Regions from separate parts of the Streptomyces sp. NPDC001717 genome, predicted to be linked through region 3. Evidence: predicted binding sites of a transcription regulator. Region 3 holds the regulator's gene; each other region holds the start of a gene.
What was found. The regulator HrcA, encoded in region 3, represses chaperone genes, less so after heat shock. The targets are predictions, from matches to a motif close to TTNGCACTCNGNNNNNCNGAGTGCNAA.
Positions count from the first base shown of each region.

Region 1 (5,000 bases), on a different contig from region 3:
CCACCCGGGCATCGCCGCGCGCGTCCTGGACGACCAGGGCAAGCTCCGTCGCTTCGTGAACGTCTACGTGAACGACGACGACGTGCGCTTCGAGGGCGGGCTGGAGGCGGCGACGCCGGACGGTGCGGGCGTCTCGATCATCCCGGCCGTCGCGGGCGGCTGCTGACCCGTCGCCGGCGGGTCGTCGACAGGATCTCCATAAATAGAATTGCCCCCTCCGCTGAAAGCGGAGGGGGCAATTCTGCTTGATTGGGCACGGTAGAGTTGGGGAAGTCCCCTCCGCGGTTCTTGCCCGGCGCATATGAACGGGTCGCGTGAGGGTCGACATCTGGTCAATGTGCGGGTGCGGTATGGGGCTTTGGCGAGACATGTCGGGCCCGAGTTGCCCTGGAATATGCCAAATTTTCACTTCATTTCAATGTATCTGGGTGTCCAGATTTCTCGTCGGATTGACCTGTTGCAGACAGCATCCGCGCAGATACATTCAGCCTCGGTCGACGCGTTCCGACGCAAGTTCTGACCCGGTAACGCGAAGTGCGTTCCCGCGCAAGGGCCAGTAATAGGGGAGTTAGGCATGGCTCAGGGCACCGTCAAGTGGTTCAACGCGGAGAAGGGCTACGGCTTCATCGCGGTCGACGGTGGTGCGGATGTGTTCGTCCACTACAGCGCCATCCAGATGGACGGATACCGCACCCTTGAAGAGGGTCAGCGGGTCGAGTTCGAGATCTCGCAGGGCCAGAAGGGTCCGCAGGCGGACATGGTCAAGCTCGCACTCGGCTGAGTCCCGGAGCGATCGACCACCGACGCGACACGTACGTACGCGCGCACCCGCGTACGCGCACGCACGACGAGGGGCCTGCATCCGAGGAGGGATGCGGGCCCCTCGTGCGTTTGTCGGACGCCCCTTGGGCCGTCGGCCCGGTCTTGCCCCAAGCCGCTTGCTCCCACCCGTCACCCGACCGCCACCCCTCAATGGGGCTTCTTCGAAGCCGCTTGCACTCACAGGGGTCGAGTGCTAATCATTGGCGTTAGCACTCTCCGGTTGAGAGTGCTACTGAACGAGGACCGGGTCGGTGAGGCCCGCAGGGTCCGGCGGGAAGGAACCGCCGGACACGCAGGCCGTCCGTCGCGGGCGCGGGCGCGGTCCAGGAGCAATCCACCGCTGTCCGGGAGGACCACTTCAGATGGCCAAGATCATTGCGTTCGACGAGGAGGCCCGTCGCGGCCTCGAGCGTGGGATGAACCAGCTCGCCGACGCCGTCAAGGTCACCCTTGGCCCCAAGGGTCGCAACGTCGTCCTTGAGAAGAAGTGGGGCGCCCCCACGATCACCAACGATGGTGTCTCCATCGCCAAGGAGATCGAGCTCGAGGACCCGTACGAGAAGATCGGCGCCGAGCTGGTCAAGGAAGTCGCCAAGAAGACGGACGACGTCGCCGGCGACGGTACGACCACCGCCACCGTCCTCGCCCAGGCGCTCGTCCGCGAGGGTCTGCGCAACGTGGCCGCCGGTGCCAACCCGATGGCCCTCAAGCGCGGTATCGAGAAGGCCGTCGAGGCCGTCTCCGCCGCCCTGCTCGCCCAGGCGAAGGATGTCGAGACCAAGGAGCAGATCGCTTCCACGGCCTCCATCTCCGCCGCCGACACCCAGATCGGCGAGCTCATCGCCGAGGCCATGGACAAGGTCGGCAAGGAAGGCGTCATCACCGTCGAGGAGTCCCAGACCTTCGGTCTGGAGCTGGAGCTCACCGAGGGCATGCGCTTCGACAAGGGCTACATCTCGGCGTACTTCGCCACCGACATGGAGCGTATGGAGTCGGCTCTCGACGACCCGTACATCCTGATCGTCAACTCCAAGATCGGCTCGGTCAAGGACCTGCTGCCGCTCCTGGAGAAGGTCATGCAGTCCGGCAAGCCGCTGCTGATCATCGCCGAGGACGTCGAGGGCGAGGCCCTGTCGACCCTGGTCGTCAACAAGATCCGCGGCACCTTCAAGTCCGTCGCCGTCAAGGCCCCGGGCTTCGGTGACCGTCGCAAGGCCATGCTCGGCGACATCGCCATCCTCACGGGCGGCACGGTCATCTCCGAGGAGGTCGGCCTCAAGCTGGAGAACGCCGGTCTCGACCTGCTCGGCCGCGCCCGCAAGGTCGTCATCACCAAGGACGAGACCACCATCGTCGACGGTGCCGGTGACAGCGACCAGGTCGCCGGTCGCGTGAACCAGATCCGCGCCGAGATCGAGAACTCCGACTCGGACTACGACCGCGAGAAGCTCCAGGAGCGCCTCGCGAAGCTGGCCGGCGGCGTGGCCGTCATCAAGGCCGGTGCCGCGACCGAGGTCGAGCTCAAGGAGCGCAAGCACCGCATCGAGGACGCCGTTCGCAACGCGAAGGCGGCCGTCGAGGAGGGCATCGTCGCCGGTGGTGGCGTGGCCCTGCTGCAGGCTTCCTCGGTCTTCGAGAAGCTGGAGCTCAACGGTGACGAGGCGACCGGCGCCAACGCCGTGAAGCTCGCGCTGGAGGCCCCGCTGAAGCAGATCGCCGTCAACGGTGGTCTCGAGGGCGGCGTCGTCGTCGAGAAGGTGCGCAACCTGGCCGTCGGCCACGGTCTGAACGCCGCGACCGGCGAGTACGTCGACATGATCGCCGAGGGCATCATCGACCCGGCGAAGGTCACCCGCTCCGCGCTGCAGAACGCGGCGTCCATCGCGGCCCTGTTCCTCACCACCGAGGCCGTCATCGCCGACAAGCCCGAGAAGGCCGGCGCCGCTGCCGGTGGCGGCATGCCGGGCGGCGACATGGACTTCTGATCCACCGGGCCGGCCTCCGGCCCCGTAGATCGGCTGTTCTTCACGTACCGAGGGCGGCACCCCTTCCTGACGGAGGGGGTGCCGCCCTCGGGCGTTTCCGGTGGTTGGGGCCGGCCGTCAGCCGTGGGCCGTCAGCCGCGCGTCGAGCGCGGCGTCCGGGCCGCCGGTCGTGATCTCTGCCCCGTCGCGGTTCACGGGGTCATCGGGCGGCTCGGAAGCCGGTGGTGTCGATCTTGAATTCCAAGGGGGTCGGGACGGGGAGGGACTCGCCGAAGGACACCGTCGTGCGGGAGCGGTACCCGTGCGGGGAGGGGTCCCAGAAGCAGGTGATCTCCGAGTCCTGCATGTCGACGACCAGGTGGATCGGTTACACGTCCAGCTTCTCGTTCCAGTCGGCGTCCTTGGTGGACACAGAGGTGAACTCGGCCACGAGGGAGAGTGCCGCTGCGTCCAGATGCCTCCCCTCGCCCTCGAAGCCGGACTCGTCGACCACGTAGAGATCCGGGCCGTATGCACGTCCTGCTTCAGGGAACTGGAAGAGGAACGGCGCGATGTCCGCGATGTGTCCTTCCGGGGCGTGAGCCCCGTTCCAGGCCAGGGGCGCAGTGTTCGTCGTGCCCGGATACCGAGACGGATCACCACCGGTCGGGGCCTTTGGTTGACTGGGGGCATGAGCGATCTCTTCGTCAAGATCTGCGGCCTGAAGACCGCCCACGACGTCGACGTGGCCGTGGCGGCCGGGGCCGATGCGGTGGGGTTCGTGTTCGCGGCCGGCAGTCCGCGGACCGTCGACGCGGGTGTTGCACGGGAGCTGGCGGCGCGGGTGCCCGAGGGGGTGCTGACCGTGGGGGTGTTCCGGGGGCAGTCGGTGGACGAGGTGCGGCGGTTCGCGGAGGCGAGCGGCGTGCGGGGTGTGCAGCTGCACGGAGAGGAGGGTCCGGAGGACTTCGCGGCGCTGCGCGCGGACGACCGCACCCTGCTGCGGGCCACGGCTTCGCGGGTGGCGCGGTGCGGTGAGTACGGGGAGGACCTGCTGCTGCTCGACGCCCCCGACCCCGGCTCGGGCGAGCCGTGGAACTGGGGCGCGGCGGACTTCACCGCCCCCGAGGGGCGGTGGCTGCTGGCGGGCGGCCTGAACCCGGGCAACGTACGGGAGGCCGTGGAGGTCACCGGGGCGTGGGGCGTGGACGTGTCCAGCGGCGTCGAGTCCTCGCGGGGGGTGAAGTCCCCGGACCTGATCCGCGCCTTCATCGAAGCGGCGCGGGGTGGCTCCGGGGCGTAGCCCCTCGCCCAGACCGGGCGACTCCGGCCCGCCCGTCACCCCTACGGCGCTCCGCGCCCGCGCCTCAATCGCCGGCGGGGCTGGATTTCGGCTGCTGCCGTCCGTCGGGTGCGGCTGGAGCTGCCTTACGGGCAACTCCGACCCGCCGGTACCCTCCGGCCCGTCCGGGATCTTTCAGCCTCGCCGGCGTTTGCGGACCGGGGGCAGATCCAGCCCCGCCGGCGTTTGAGGCGCGGGTCCGGGCGGAGCCCGGGGAACGGTGGAAGGGCGGGTAGGGGACCGGCTCCGCGCAGCGGCATCCCGACCGGGGCCGGGCCGCAGGGTGGTTCGACGCCCCGCCGCACCCGACCCCGACGGCACGGGGGTGCCAGGGACGGGCCGCCGAGCGCCGGCGTTCGACGCCCTGCGGGGGCGCCCCGCCACACACCCGACCCCGCCGGCGCGGGGTACCAGCGGGAGCCGGGCGCGCGCGTTCGGCGCCTGCGGGCTCGGCAAAGGGCTCGGCGTGTGGTTCCGATGGTCCGGACGGGCCAGTGGTGCGGGGTGGTCGGCGGGGATCGGGGGCGGGCCGTGGTCCCGTGGGCTGATGAACCCCCTTCGTGCACGGTGCGCCGTGGCCCTCGGCACGCTGCTCGTCTCCCTCCTCGCGCCCGCATCCTCGTCCGCCGCGCCGCGCCCCGGCGAGCTGGTGGTGCCCTCGGCGGCCTATCCGACCGTCCAGTCCGCGGTCGACGCCGCCCACCCCGGGGATCGCATCGCGCTGCGCCCCGGCGTCTACCGCGAGCAGGTGACGGTCCGCAAGGACCTCACCATCACGGGCGCGGGGGCCGGGAGGTCCACCATCCTCGCGCCGGAGAGCCTGGTCGCCGGTTCCGACGGGCTCAATTCGATCGTCTCCCTCGACAACGCGG
Region 1 is NZ_JBIAUK010000001.1:50,093-55,092, forward strand. Features, by position in the region: gene ACFYZL_RS00250 (MoaD/ThiS family protein) at 1-166, shown strand, start outside; gene ACFYZL_RS00255 (cold-shock protein) at 575-781, shown strand; gene groL (chaperonin GroEL) at 1,185-2,807, shown strand; gene ACFYZL_RS00265 (hypothetical protein) at 3,007-3,153, opposite strand; gene ACFYZL_RS00270 (hypothetical protein) at 3,175-3,300, opposite strand; gene ACFYZL_RS00275 (phosphoribosylanthranilate isomerase) at 3,478-4,089, shown strand; gene ACFYZL_RS00280 (right-handed parallel beta-helix repeat-containing protein) at 4,676-5,000, shown strand, end outside.
Region 1: a site for HrcA is predicted at 993-1,019, ahead of groL (chaperonin GroEL). Genes of this name have one in related genera too.

Region 2 (5,000 bases), on a different contig from region 3:
TCGCCAGGCGCTCCTGCAGCTTCTCGCGGTCCCAGTCCGAGTCGGTGGACTCGATCTCGGCCTTGATCTGGTTGACGCGGCCGAGGACCTCGTCGGAGGAGCCGGCACCGTCGACGATGGTGGTGTCGTCCTTGGAGATGGTCACGCGGCGGGCGGAGCCCAGCACGTCCAGACCGGCTTGGTCGAGCTTGAGGCCGACCTCCTCGGCGATGACGGTGGCACCGGTGAGGGTGGCCATGTCCTGGAGCATCGCCTTGCGGCGGTCACCGAAGCCGGGGGCCTTGACGGCCACGGCGTTGAAGGTGCCACGGATCTTGTTGACGACGAGGGTGGAGAGCGCCTCGCCCTCGACGTCCTCGGCGATGATCAGCAGCGGCTTGGAGCCACCCGCCTGGATGACCTTCTCCAGCAGCGGCAGCAGGTCCTGGATGGACGAGATCTTGCCCTGGTTGATCAGGATGTACGGGTCGTCGAGGACGGCCTCCATACGCTCCTGGTCGGAGACCATGTACGGCGAGAGGTAGCCCTTGTCGAAGGCCATGCCCTCGGTGAACTCCAGCTCCAGGCCGAAGGTGTTGGACTCCTCGACGGTGATGACACCGTCCTTGCCGACCTTGTCCATCGCCTCGGCGATGAGCTCGCCGACCTGCTGGTCCTGCGCGGAGAGCGCGGCGACGGCAGCGATGTCGGACTTGTCCTCGATCGGGCGGGCGGTCGCGAGGAGCTCCTCGGACACGGCCTTGACCGCGGCGTCGATGCCCTTCTTCAGGGCGGCCGGGGAAGCGCCGGCGGCGACGTTGCGCAGACCCTCGCGGACCAGCGCCTGGGCCAGCACGGTGGCGGTGGTGGTGCCGTCACCCGCGATGTCGTTGGTCTTGGTCGCCACCTCCTTCACGAGCTGGGCGCCCAGGTTCTCGTACGGGTCGTCCAGCTCGACCTCACGAGCGATGGTGACACCGTCGTTGGTGATGGTGGGCGCGCCGAACTTCTTGTCGATGACGACGTTGCGGCCCTTGGGGCCGATCGTCACCTTGACCGTGTCGGCAAGCTTGTTGACGCCGCGCTCGAGGGCGCGACGGGCGTCCTCGTCGAACTTCAGGATCTTCGCCATGGGAGCGGTTCAGCCCTCTCGAAAACTCGGGTTTAACGAACTGCGCCCCTCGCCGCCCGGCAATCAGCGGGGTGACCAGGGGCGCAGCTCAAAGCAGTACTGGTGAAGCGAATTACTTCTCGACGATCGCGAGCACGTCGCGAGCCGAGAGGACGAGGTACTCCTCGCCGCTGTACTTCACTTCGGTGCCGCCGTACTTGCTGTACAGCACGATGTCGCCGACGTTGACGTCCAGCGGGAGACGCTGGCCGTCCTCGAAGCGACCCGGGCCCACGGCGAGGACGACGCCCTCCTGGGGCTTCTCCTTCGCGGTGTCCGGGATGACCAGGCCGGAGGCCGTGGTCTGCTCGGCGTCGAGCGGCTGGACCACGATGCGGTCCTCAAGCGGCTTGATGGCAACCTTGGAGCTGGCGGTCGTCACGATCCGACCTCCCCCTTCGGAGATCCGGGGTTAACTGTCTGAGGTGGCGACCAGGTCGATCCGTCGTCGCGGGTGCCGGACCTGCCTGTCGCTGTGTTGGCACTCACCCGGGGCGAGTGCCAGGTGCGAGACTATTCCGGCGATTAGCACTCGGTCAAGCGGAGTGCCAATTCTCGCCGTACGGCGTTGCGCGATCCCGCCTCCCGAACCGCGAAAACGCGGGCGTACGCACGTTCGGGATCACTACGCTCGCACCATGACCAGGACCAGCGCGGGCGGTTCGCGCATGCCGTGGCGGTGGTGGTTGCGGCGGTCGATCCCGATCACCGTCTGCCTCGCGGTCGGGGTCTACTTCCTGTCGAGCGCCGCGCCCCGGCTGGCGATCCAGCTGACCGGGGTGGAGGGCGCGTTCCGCGCGGAGCACTGCCGGGACGCCCCGTACCAGGCGGGCGAGCGGGCCCTGACCTGCGCGGGGAGCTTCACGGCGACCGACGGCTCGTTCACGCTGGCCGCGGTCGAGGTCGACACCGCGTTCGAGGTGCCGCCGACCGGCCCGGTGGCGGTGACCGTCAGCGGCCCGGCGGCGGACACGGCCGTACGGCGCGACCCCCTGGTCTGGCTCGGCCCGGGCACCGCGGGCGCCCTCGCCCTGATCCACCCGACCCGAACGGCGGCGGCGGCGCTGAGCCGCAGAAGGCGCCCGACCCGCACCCAACAACCATCGGCGCCCACATCCAGCCCCCTCGACACCTGAGGCGAACCCGGCCCCGCCGGCGTTTGAGGCGAATCCGGCCCCGCCGGCGTTCGAGGCGCGGGGTCCGGGGCGGAGCCCCAGGAGTTCGGGCGCAGCCCCTGTACGGAACCGCACACCTCCCGCGAGACTGCGGGACATGACGACCCGGCCGACACACCCGGCACGCCCGGCGCGCAAGCCGATGCACTGGGGCGCCGACCTCGCCCTGGCCCTGCTCACGGCCCTGGCCCTGGGCGCGGCCCTCCTCATCGCCCTCTTCTACGTCACCGTCGAGGAGTTCGGCCTGCTCGAACGCACCGACAGCGCCGCCGGCCAGTGGCAGGGCCTCCCCCTCACCGCCGCGACGTTCACCGTCCTCGGCATCCTGTGCTGCGTCGCCACCCTCACCGCCCTCGGCTTCCACCGCCGGCGCGCACCGCTCTCCACCGCCGTGCACGGCCTGGCTTCCGTACTGCTGCTCGGGCTGCTGCTGATGATGGCGGGCGCCTCGCACGAGACCGGCCACCCGCCGGCGACCAAGCCGGACCCGACCGCCACCGAGCCGAGCCGACAGTGCCGCAGCGGCGGGGACAGCAGCGAGTGCCTCGGCGGCTGAGGAACCACGGGCAGGACATAAACGTCATAGACGACATGAAGATAAAGCGCCTCATTGCCGATCATGTCGGACCGAAGGCTTCCGCGGCCCCGACCGCAGGTGAGGCGGTGTCACACCCATCCCACCCGTCACCCGCCTCCCCCGCACCGAAGGACGTCGGCGGCATACCGTGCGCGAGCTGATCGCGTGCTCGGGCTGAAACCCCTGACCTCGGCCGGCGCCCGCCGCCGCACCGAGGCGCTGCTCCTGCTCTTCGTCATGGCCATCGCGGTCTTCGGCCATGCCGCCGCCGGCCTCGCCATGAACGACGAGCTGCCGCCCAACCTGGCGGGCTTCACGGTCAGCCTGACCCTGCTGTCACTGGTCGGGCACCTGGGCGTGCGACGGTTCGCGGCCTACGCGGATCCGCTGATCCTCCCCCTCGCCATGCTGCTGACGGCACTGGGGTTGGTGTTCCTGCACCGTCTCGACCAGAGCTACATCGAGCGCTGGAAGGCGGAGGCGAACGCGCCCGGGCAGCTGATGTGGACGGTGGTCGGCGTCGCCGCCTGCCTCTTGGTCCTGGCGCTGCTCCGCGACCACCGCCTCCTGCAACGCTTCATCTACATCACGATGGCCGTCTCACTGGTGCTGCTGATCGCACCGGCGTTCTTCGGCGCGGACACCTACGGCGCCAAGCGCTGGATCAAACTCTTCGGCTTCTCCCTGCAGCCCGGCGAATTCGTGAAGATCATGATCGCGGTGTTCTTCGCCGGCTACCTGGTCGTCCACCGCGACTCGCTGGCCCTGACGGGCCGCAAGTTCCTCGGCGTCCGCCTGCCGCCCATGCGCCAGCTCGGCCCGATCATCACGGTGTGGATCGTCTCGATGCTGGTCCTGGTCTTCGAGCGCGACCTCGGCACCTCGCTGATCTTCTTCGGGGTCTTCGTGGTGATGCTCTACGTGGCCACCGAGCGCACGAGCTGGATCGTGTGCGGGCTGCTCATGGCGGCCGTGGGCGCCTTCGTCGTCGGGTCGACCGAACCGCACGTGAAGGCCCGAGTGGCCGCCTGGCTCAACCCGCTGTCCTACTACTGGGAGGTGCGCCCACCCGGTGTCACCTCGGACCAGTCGGCGCAGGCCCTCTTCAGCTTCGGCACGGGCGGCATCACCGGCACGGGCCTCGGCATGGGCCACCCGGATCTCATCGGGTTCGCCGGCCGCAGCGACTTCATCCTCACCACCGTCGGCGAGGAACTCGGCCTGGCCGGGGTCATGGCCGTCCTGCTCCTCTACGCGCTCCTCGTACAGCGCGGCCTGCGCATGGCCCTCGGCGCCCGCGACCCGTTCGGCAAACTCCTGGCGGTGGGCCTGGCCTCGGCCCTGGCGCTCCAGGTCTTCGTGGTGGCGGGCGGCGTCACCGGCCTGATCCCCCTCACGGGCAAGGCCCTGCCCTTCCTGGCGAAGGGCGGCTCGTCCCTGCTGGCCAACTGGATCATGATCGCCCTCCTCCTCCGCATCAGCGACAGCGCGGAACGCCAACGCGAAGCCGACGCCAGAGGCCCGGTGGAAACCACGATCACGCCGGTGGTGGTGGCGTCCTAGGGCGGGCCACCCCTACAGGTAGTCCTCCAGGCGCCCGATGCGGTAGCCCTGTTCCTGGATGCGCTGGAGCATGCGGGTCGTCATCTGGATCTCCGTCGAGCCCTTGAGCTCGGAGGGGCCTCGGAAGTGGGCCAGGATGATGTCGCCCGGTTTGAGGGCGGAGCCCTCGGCGTACTGGAAGTTGTTGATCTGCATCGAGACCTTCCACAGCACCATGGACGAGACTCCGCACTCCGAGGCGGCCCGGAGGGTGTCGTCGTTGTAGTTGCCGAAGGGCGGGCGGAAGAGCGGCGGGCGCTTGCCGAAGCGCTTCTCCAGGCGCTCCTGCTGGCCGCATATCTCGCGCTTCTGCGCCTCGTAGGAGAGGGTCCGCAGATTGGGGTGCGTCAGGGTGTGGTTGTTTATCGTGCTGCCGGAACCGTTGTCGCGGAGCTTCTCGAAGTGGCCGTAGTCCGACGCGGCCACGTTGTCCGTCAGGAACATGCTGATCGGCAGTTTGAGGTCGGCGGCCATCTTGAGGAACTCGGGGTCCTTC
Region 2 is NZ_JBIAUK010000001.1:364,564-369,563, reverse strand. Features, by position in the region: gene groL (chaperonin GroEL) at 1-1,111, opposite strand, end outside; gene groES (co-chaperone GroES) at 1,224-1,532, opposite strand; gene ACFYZL_RS01935 (hypothetical protein) at 1,789-2,286, shown strand; gene ACFYZL_RS01930 (DUF6234 family protein) at 2,423-2,881, shown strand; gene ACFYZL_RS01925 (FtsW/RodA/SpoVE family cell cycle protein) at 3,068-4,465, shown strand; gene ACFYZL_RS01920 (polysaccharide deacetylase family protein) at 4,478-5,000, opposite strand, start outside.
Region 2: a site for HrcA is predicted at 1,676-1,702, ahead of groES (co-chaperone GroES). Genes of this name have one in related genera too.

Region 3 (5,000 bases):
GCCGACCCCGGGCGGGAACGGCCCCCGAAGGGCAAGTCCGCGGCCGGACGCCGCCGTCCGGACCCCGGCCGGTATCGACCCGAGGGCCTCTCCGCGCCCCGTCGGCACCACGGCCCGCCAGAGCCCCCGTGCGCCGGGCCCAGGAGCCGCCTCGACGCCCGGGTTCGGGCCGGCGTCAGCCCCAGCGGCCCGTGCGCGCCAGCAGGACCGCCGTCGCCGCGGTGCCCGCCGTGGAGGTCCGCAGGACCGAGCGGCCCAGCCGGTACGGCCGCGCCCCCGCCTCCGCGAAGACGGCGAGCTCCTCAGGGGAGACCCCGCCCTCGGGGCCGACCACCAGGACGACGGAACCGGCCGCCGGGAGCTCCGCCGTGGCCAGCGCCTCGGACGGGGTGTCCCGGTCCTCGTGCAGCACCATCGCCAGGTCGGCGCCGGCCAGCAGCGCCGCCACCTGCTTGGTGGACATGGCCTCCGCCACTTCCGGGAAGGCGACCCGGCGGGACTGCTTGCCCGCCTCCCGGGCCGTGGCCCGCCACTTGGCCAGGGACTTCGCGCCCCGGTCGCCGCGCCACTGCGTGATGCAGCGCGAGGCCTGCCACGGCACGATCGCGTCCACCCCGGTCTCGGTCATGGTCTCCACCGCCACCTCGCCGCGGTCGCCCTTGGGCAGGGCCTGCACGACGGTGATCCGGACGGCCGGTTCGGCTTCCTCGAAGACCCCGGACACCGAGACGACGAGCCGGTCCTTGCCCTCCGCCGCCTTCACCACGGCCTCGGCCCAGCGCCCGCGGCCGTCCGCGAGGACCACCGCCTCGCCCGGGTTCAGCCGCTTCACGGAGACCGCGTGCCGGCCCTCGGGGCCGTCCAGGACGAACTCCGGCCCCGCGGGGACCTCTTCGACCACGAACACGGGGGCGGTCATGACGCACTCCTCATCTGCATGTCCTTCAACACTCTCTGGGCCTCGGCAAGTTCGGCCGCCAGCACCTCCACCAGCTGCCCCGCCGGCAGCGCCCGCGCCAGCCGGTGCCCCTGGCCCGCCCACAGGGCCATGCCCTGCGCGTCCCCGGCCGCGGCGGCCGCCTTGCGCAGCCCCGCCGTCAGGTGGTGCACCTGCGGGTACGCGGCGGGGGCGTAGGGACCGTGCTCCCGCATGAAGCGGTTCACCAGGCCGCGCCCCGGCCGCCCGGAGAAGGCCCGGGTCAGCTCGGTCCGTACGAAGAGGGGGTCGGTCATCGCCCGCTTGTGCAGCGGGTCCGCTCCCGACTCGGGGCACACCAGGAAGGCCGTGCCGAGCTGGGCCGCGACCGCGCCCGCCGCCAGCAGGGCCGCGATCTGCGAGCCCCGCATCAGGCCGCCCGCCGCGGTGATGGGCAGGGCGACGGCCTCCCGTACCTGGGCGACCAGCGCGAGCAGCCCCAGGGCGGCCGTGCCATCGGCCTGGGGGTCGTCGCGGTGCGTGCTCTGGTGTCCGCCGGCCTCGACGCCCTGGACGCAGACCGCGTCGGCGCCGGCGCCCTGCGCGCTCCGCGCCTCCTCGACGGAGGTCACGGTGACGACGGTGTACGTGCCCGCCTTGCGCAGGGCGGCGAGGGCCTCGGGCGTGGGACAGCCGAAGGTGAAGGAGACGACCGGTACCGGGTCCTCCAGCAGGATGGCGAGTTTGGCGTCGTAGCCGTCGTCGCTGGTGCCGATGATGTCCTCCTCGGCGAGGGAGATCGCGTACCAGCTCGCCTCCCCGGCGAGCTGCCCGCGGTACGCCTCGACGGCGGCCGGGTCGACGTAACCCGTCTGCGGCATGAAGAGGTTGACGCCGAAGGGGCGCCGGGTGAGCGCCCGCACCTGTTTGATCTCGTGGTACATGCCGTCGGCGGTCTTGTAGCCGCCGGCCAGGTAGCCCAGTCCGCCCGCTTCGCACACGGCCCCGACGAGCGCGGGGCAGGAGCCGCCGCCGGCCATGGGCGCCTGCACGATCGGGTGAGGGGAGAGACCGCTCGGTGCCGAGGACATGGACTGCATCGTGCCACGTCCCGCTCGGTCGACCGAATCACCGCATTCGCCTGGCATAGTCCGCTTCCCGGGGTGGCCGGATCCGTTGCGGGGCCTGGCCTGCGAGGGCCTTTCCGGCATCCGCCGACTACGCGCGGAGCCCGGCCCGGGGATGCTCCCGGGGCCGGGCTCCTGCGTGTGCGTGCGGGCCGGTCAGCGGCCGTTGAAGGCGTCCTTCAGACGGCTGAACAGACCCTGCTGGCCCGGTGCGAACTGGCCCGTCGGCCGCTCCTCGCCGCGCAGCTTCGCCAGCTGGCGCAGCAGCTCCTCCTGCTGGGCGTCCAGCTTGCCCGGGGTGGTGACCTCGACGTGGACGATCAGGTCGCCTCGGCCGCCACCGCGCAGGTGCGTGACGCCGCGGCCGTGCAGCGGGATCGCCTGGCCGGACTGGGTGCCGGGCCGGATGTCGATCTCCTCCATGCCGTCGAGCGTCTCCAGCGGGCACTTGGTGCCCAGGGCCGCCGCCGTCATGGGGATGGTCACCGTGCAGTGCAGGTCGTCCCCGCGCCGCTGGAACGTCGGGTGCGACAGCTCGTGGATCTCCACGTACAGGTCGCCGGCGGGGCCGCCGCCGGGGCCGACCTCGCCCTCGCCCGCGAGCTGGATCCGGGTGCCGTTCTCGACGCCGGCCGGGATCTTGACCGTGAGGCTGCGGCGGGAGCGGACCCGGCCGTCGCCCGCGCACTCGTGGCACGGGGTCGGGACGACGGTGCCGAAGCCCTGGCACTGCGGGCAGGGGCGCGAGGTCATGACCTGGCCCAGGAAGGACCGGGTGACCTGCGAGACCTCACCGCGGCCGCGGCACATGTCACACGTCTGGGCGGAGGTGCCGGGGGCGGCGCCCTCGCCGGAGCAGGTGGTGCAGACGACGGCCGTGTCGACCTGGATGTCCTTGGTCGTCCCGAAGGCCGCCTCGTCCAGCTCCAGGTCCAGGCGGATCATGGCGTCCTGGCCGCGGCGGGTCCGCGAGCGCGGGCCGCGCTGCGAGGACTGGCCGAAGAAGGCGTCCATGATGTCGGAGAAGTTGCCGAAGCCGCCCGCCCCGAAGCCGCCCGCGCCGCCGCCGCCCGAGGAGGACAGCGGGTCGCCGCCGAGGTCGTAGACCTGCTTCTTCTGCGGGTCCGACAGCACCTCGTAGGCCGCGTTGATCTCCTTGAAACGCTCCTGCGTCTTGGGATCGGGGTTCACGTCCGGGTGCAGCTCGCGCGCGAGCCGCCGGAATGCCTTCTTGATCTCATCCTGGGATGCGTCGCGGCGTACGCCGAGAGTGGCGTAGTAGTCCGTGGCCACTTACGACTCCGCCAGGATCTGTCCGACGTAACGTGCCACTGCGCGTACCGCTCCCATCGTTCCGGGGTAATCCATGCGGGTCGGTCCGACCACGCCGAGCTTGGCGACCGTTTCGCCGCCCGAACCGTAACCGACCGAGACGACGGACGTGGAGTTCAGTCCCTCGTAGGCATTCTCATGCCCGATCCGTACGGCCATTCCCGACTCGTTGGCCTCGCCGAGCAGCTTGAGGAGCACGACCTGCTCCTCCAGCGCTTCGAGCACCGGCCTGATCGTCAGGGGAAAATCGTGTCCGAAGCGGGTGAGATTGGCGGTGCCGCCGATCATCAGCCGTTCCTCGGCTTCCTCGACCAGGGTTTCGAGGAGCGTCGCGAGCACGGTGGACACCGTGGCGCGGTCGTCGGCCTCGAAGGACTCGGGGAGGTCCTGGACGAGCGGGGGCACGTCGGTGAACCGACGGCCCACGACGCGGCTGTTGAGCCGGGCCCGCAGATCGGCGAGGGAGGCCTCGCCGAAGGGGGTCTGGCAGTCGATCAGCCGCTGTTCGACGCGCCCGGTGTCCGTGATCAGTACGAGCATCAGGCGCGCGGGGGCGAGCGAGAGCAGCTCCACGTGCCGGACGGTCGACCGGGTCAGGCTCGGGTACTGGACGACGGCGACCTGCCGGGTGAGCTGCGCGAGCAGCCGCACCGTGCGGCCGACCACGTCGTCGAGGTCGACGGCGCCGTCGAGGAAGTTCTGGATGGCCCGCCGCTCGGGGGTCGACAGCGGTTTGACCCCCGCCAGCTTGTCGACGAACAGGCGGTAGCCCTTGTCGGTGGGGATCCGGCCGGCGCTGGTGTGGGGCTGGGCGATGTAGCCCTCTTCCTCCAGCACGGCCATGTCGTTGCGCACGGTGGCAGGCGAGACCCCGAGTCGGTGCCGCTCGGTGAGCGCCTTGGAGCCGACCGGCTCCTCCGTCCCGACGTAGTCCTGGACGATGGCGCGCAGCACTTCGAGTCTGCGTTCGCTGAGCATCGCGCACACCTCCGGCTGTGGTCCGTTGCCCTGTCGTTGGCACTCTGGGCGTTCGAGTGCCAGAGATCCCCCGCTCAGTGTACGGCCGGGTAGTAAGACCCTGGCAAGGGAGGCTCGTCACGGTAGCGTCGCGGCATGGACGTGCGTTGGGAAGAGGCGGGCTGGGAACGGCTGACCGGACGGACCGGCCGCAGGCGGCTCCCGGTGTGGGACTGCACCGTGGGACTGGTGGTGGGCGACGATTCCGTCCTCCTCGTCGACCCCGGCTCGTGCCTGCGCGAGGGTGCGCAGGTGCGCGCGGAGGCGGAGCGACTGACCGGCCGGCGAGTGACCCATATCGCATTCACCCACGGCCATTTCGATCACGTCCTGGGCGCGGCGGCCTTCTCCGGTGCCGAGGTGTACGGGGCGGTCGGGCTGGACGCGCTGCTCGCCACGGGCCGCGAGGAGCTGCGCGACGACGCGGTCCGGCACGGCCTGGCGGAGGCGGAGGCGGCCGAGGCGGCGGACCTGCTGGTGGTGCCGAGGCACCTCGTGTCGGGCGAGTGGACGCTGGAACTGGGCGGGGTACAGGTGCTGCTGGCCAACGTGGGTCCCGGGCACACCCGGCACGATCTGGCGGTCTTCGTGCCGGGCGAGCGCGAGAC
Region 3 is NZ_JBIAUK010000009.1:158,801-163,800, forward strand. Features, by position in the region: gene ACFYZL_RS18015 (16S rRNA (uracil(1498)-N(3))-methyltransferase) at 176-919, opposite strand; gene ACFYZL_RS18020 (nitronate monooxygenase) at 916-2,007, opposite strand; gene dnaJ (molecular chaperone DnaJ) at 2,200-3,336, opposite strand; gene hrcA (heat-inducible transcriptional repressor HrcA) at 3,337-4,353, opposite strand; gene ACFYZL_RS18035 (MBL fold metallo-hydrolase) at 4,489-5,000, shown strand, end outside.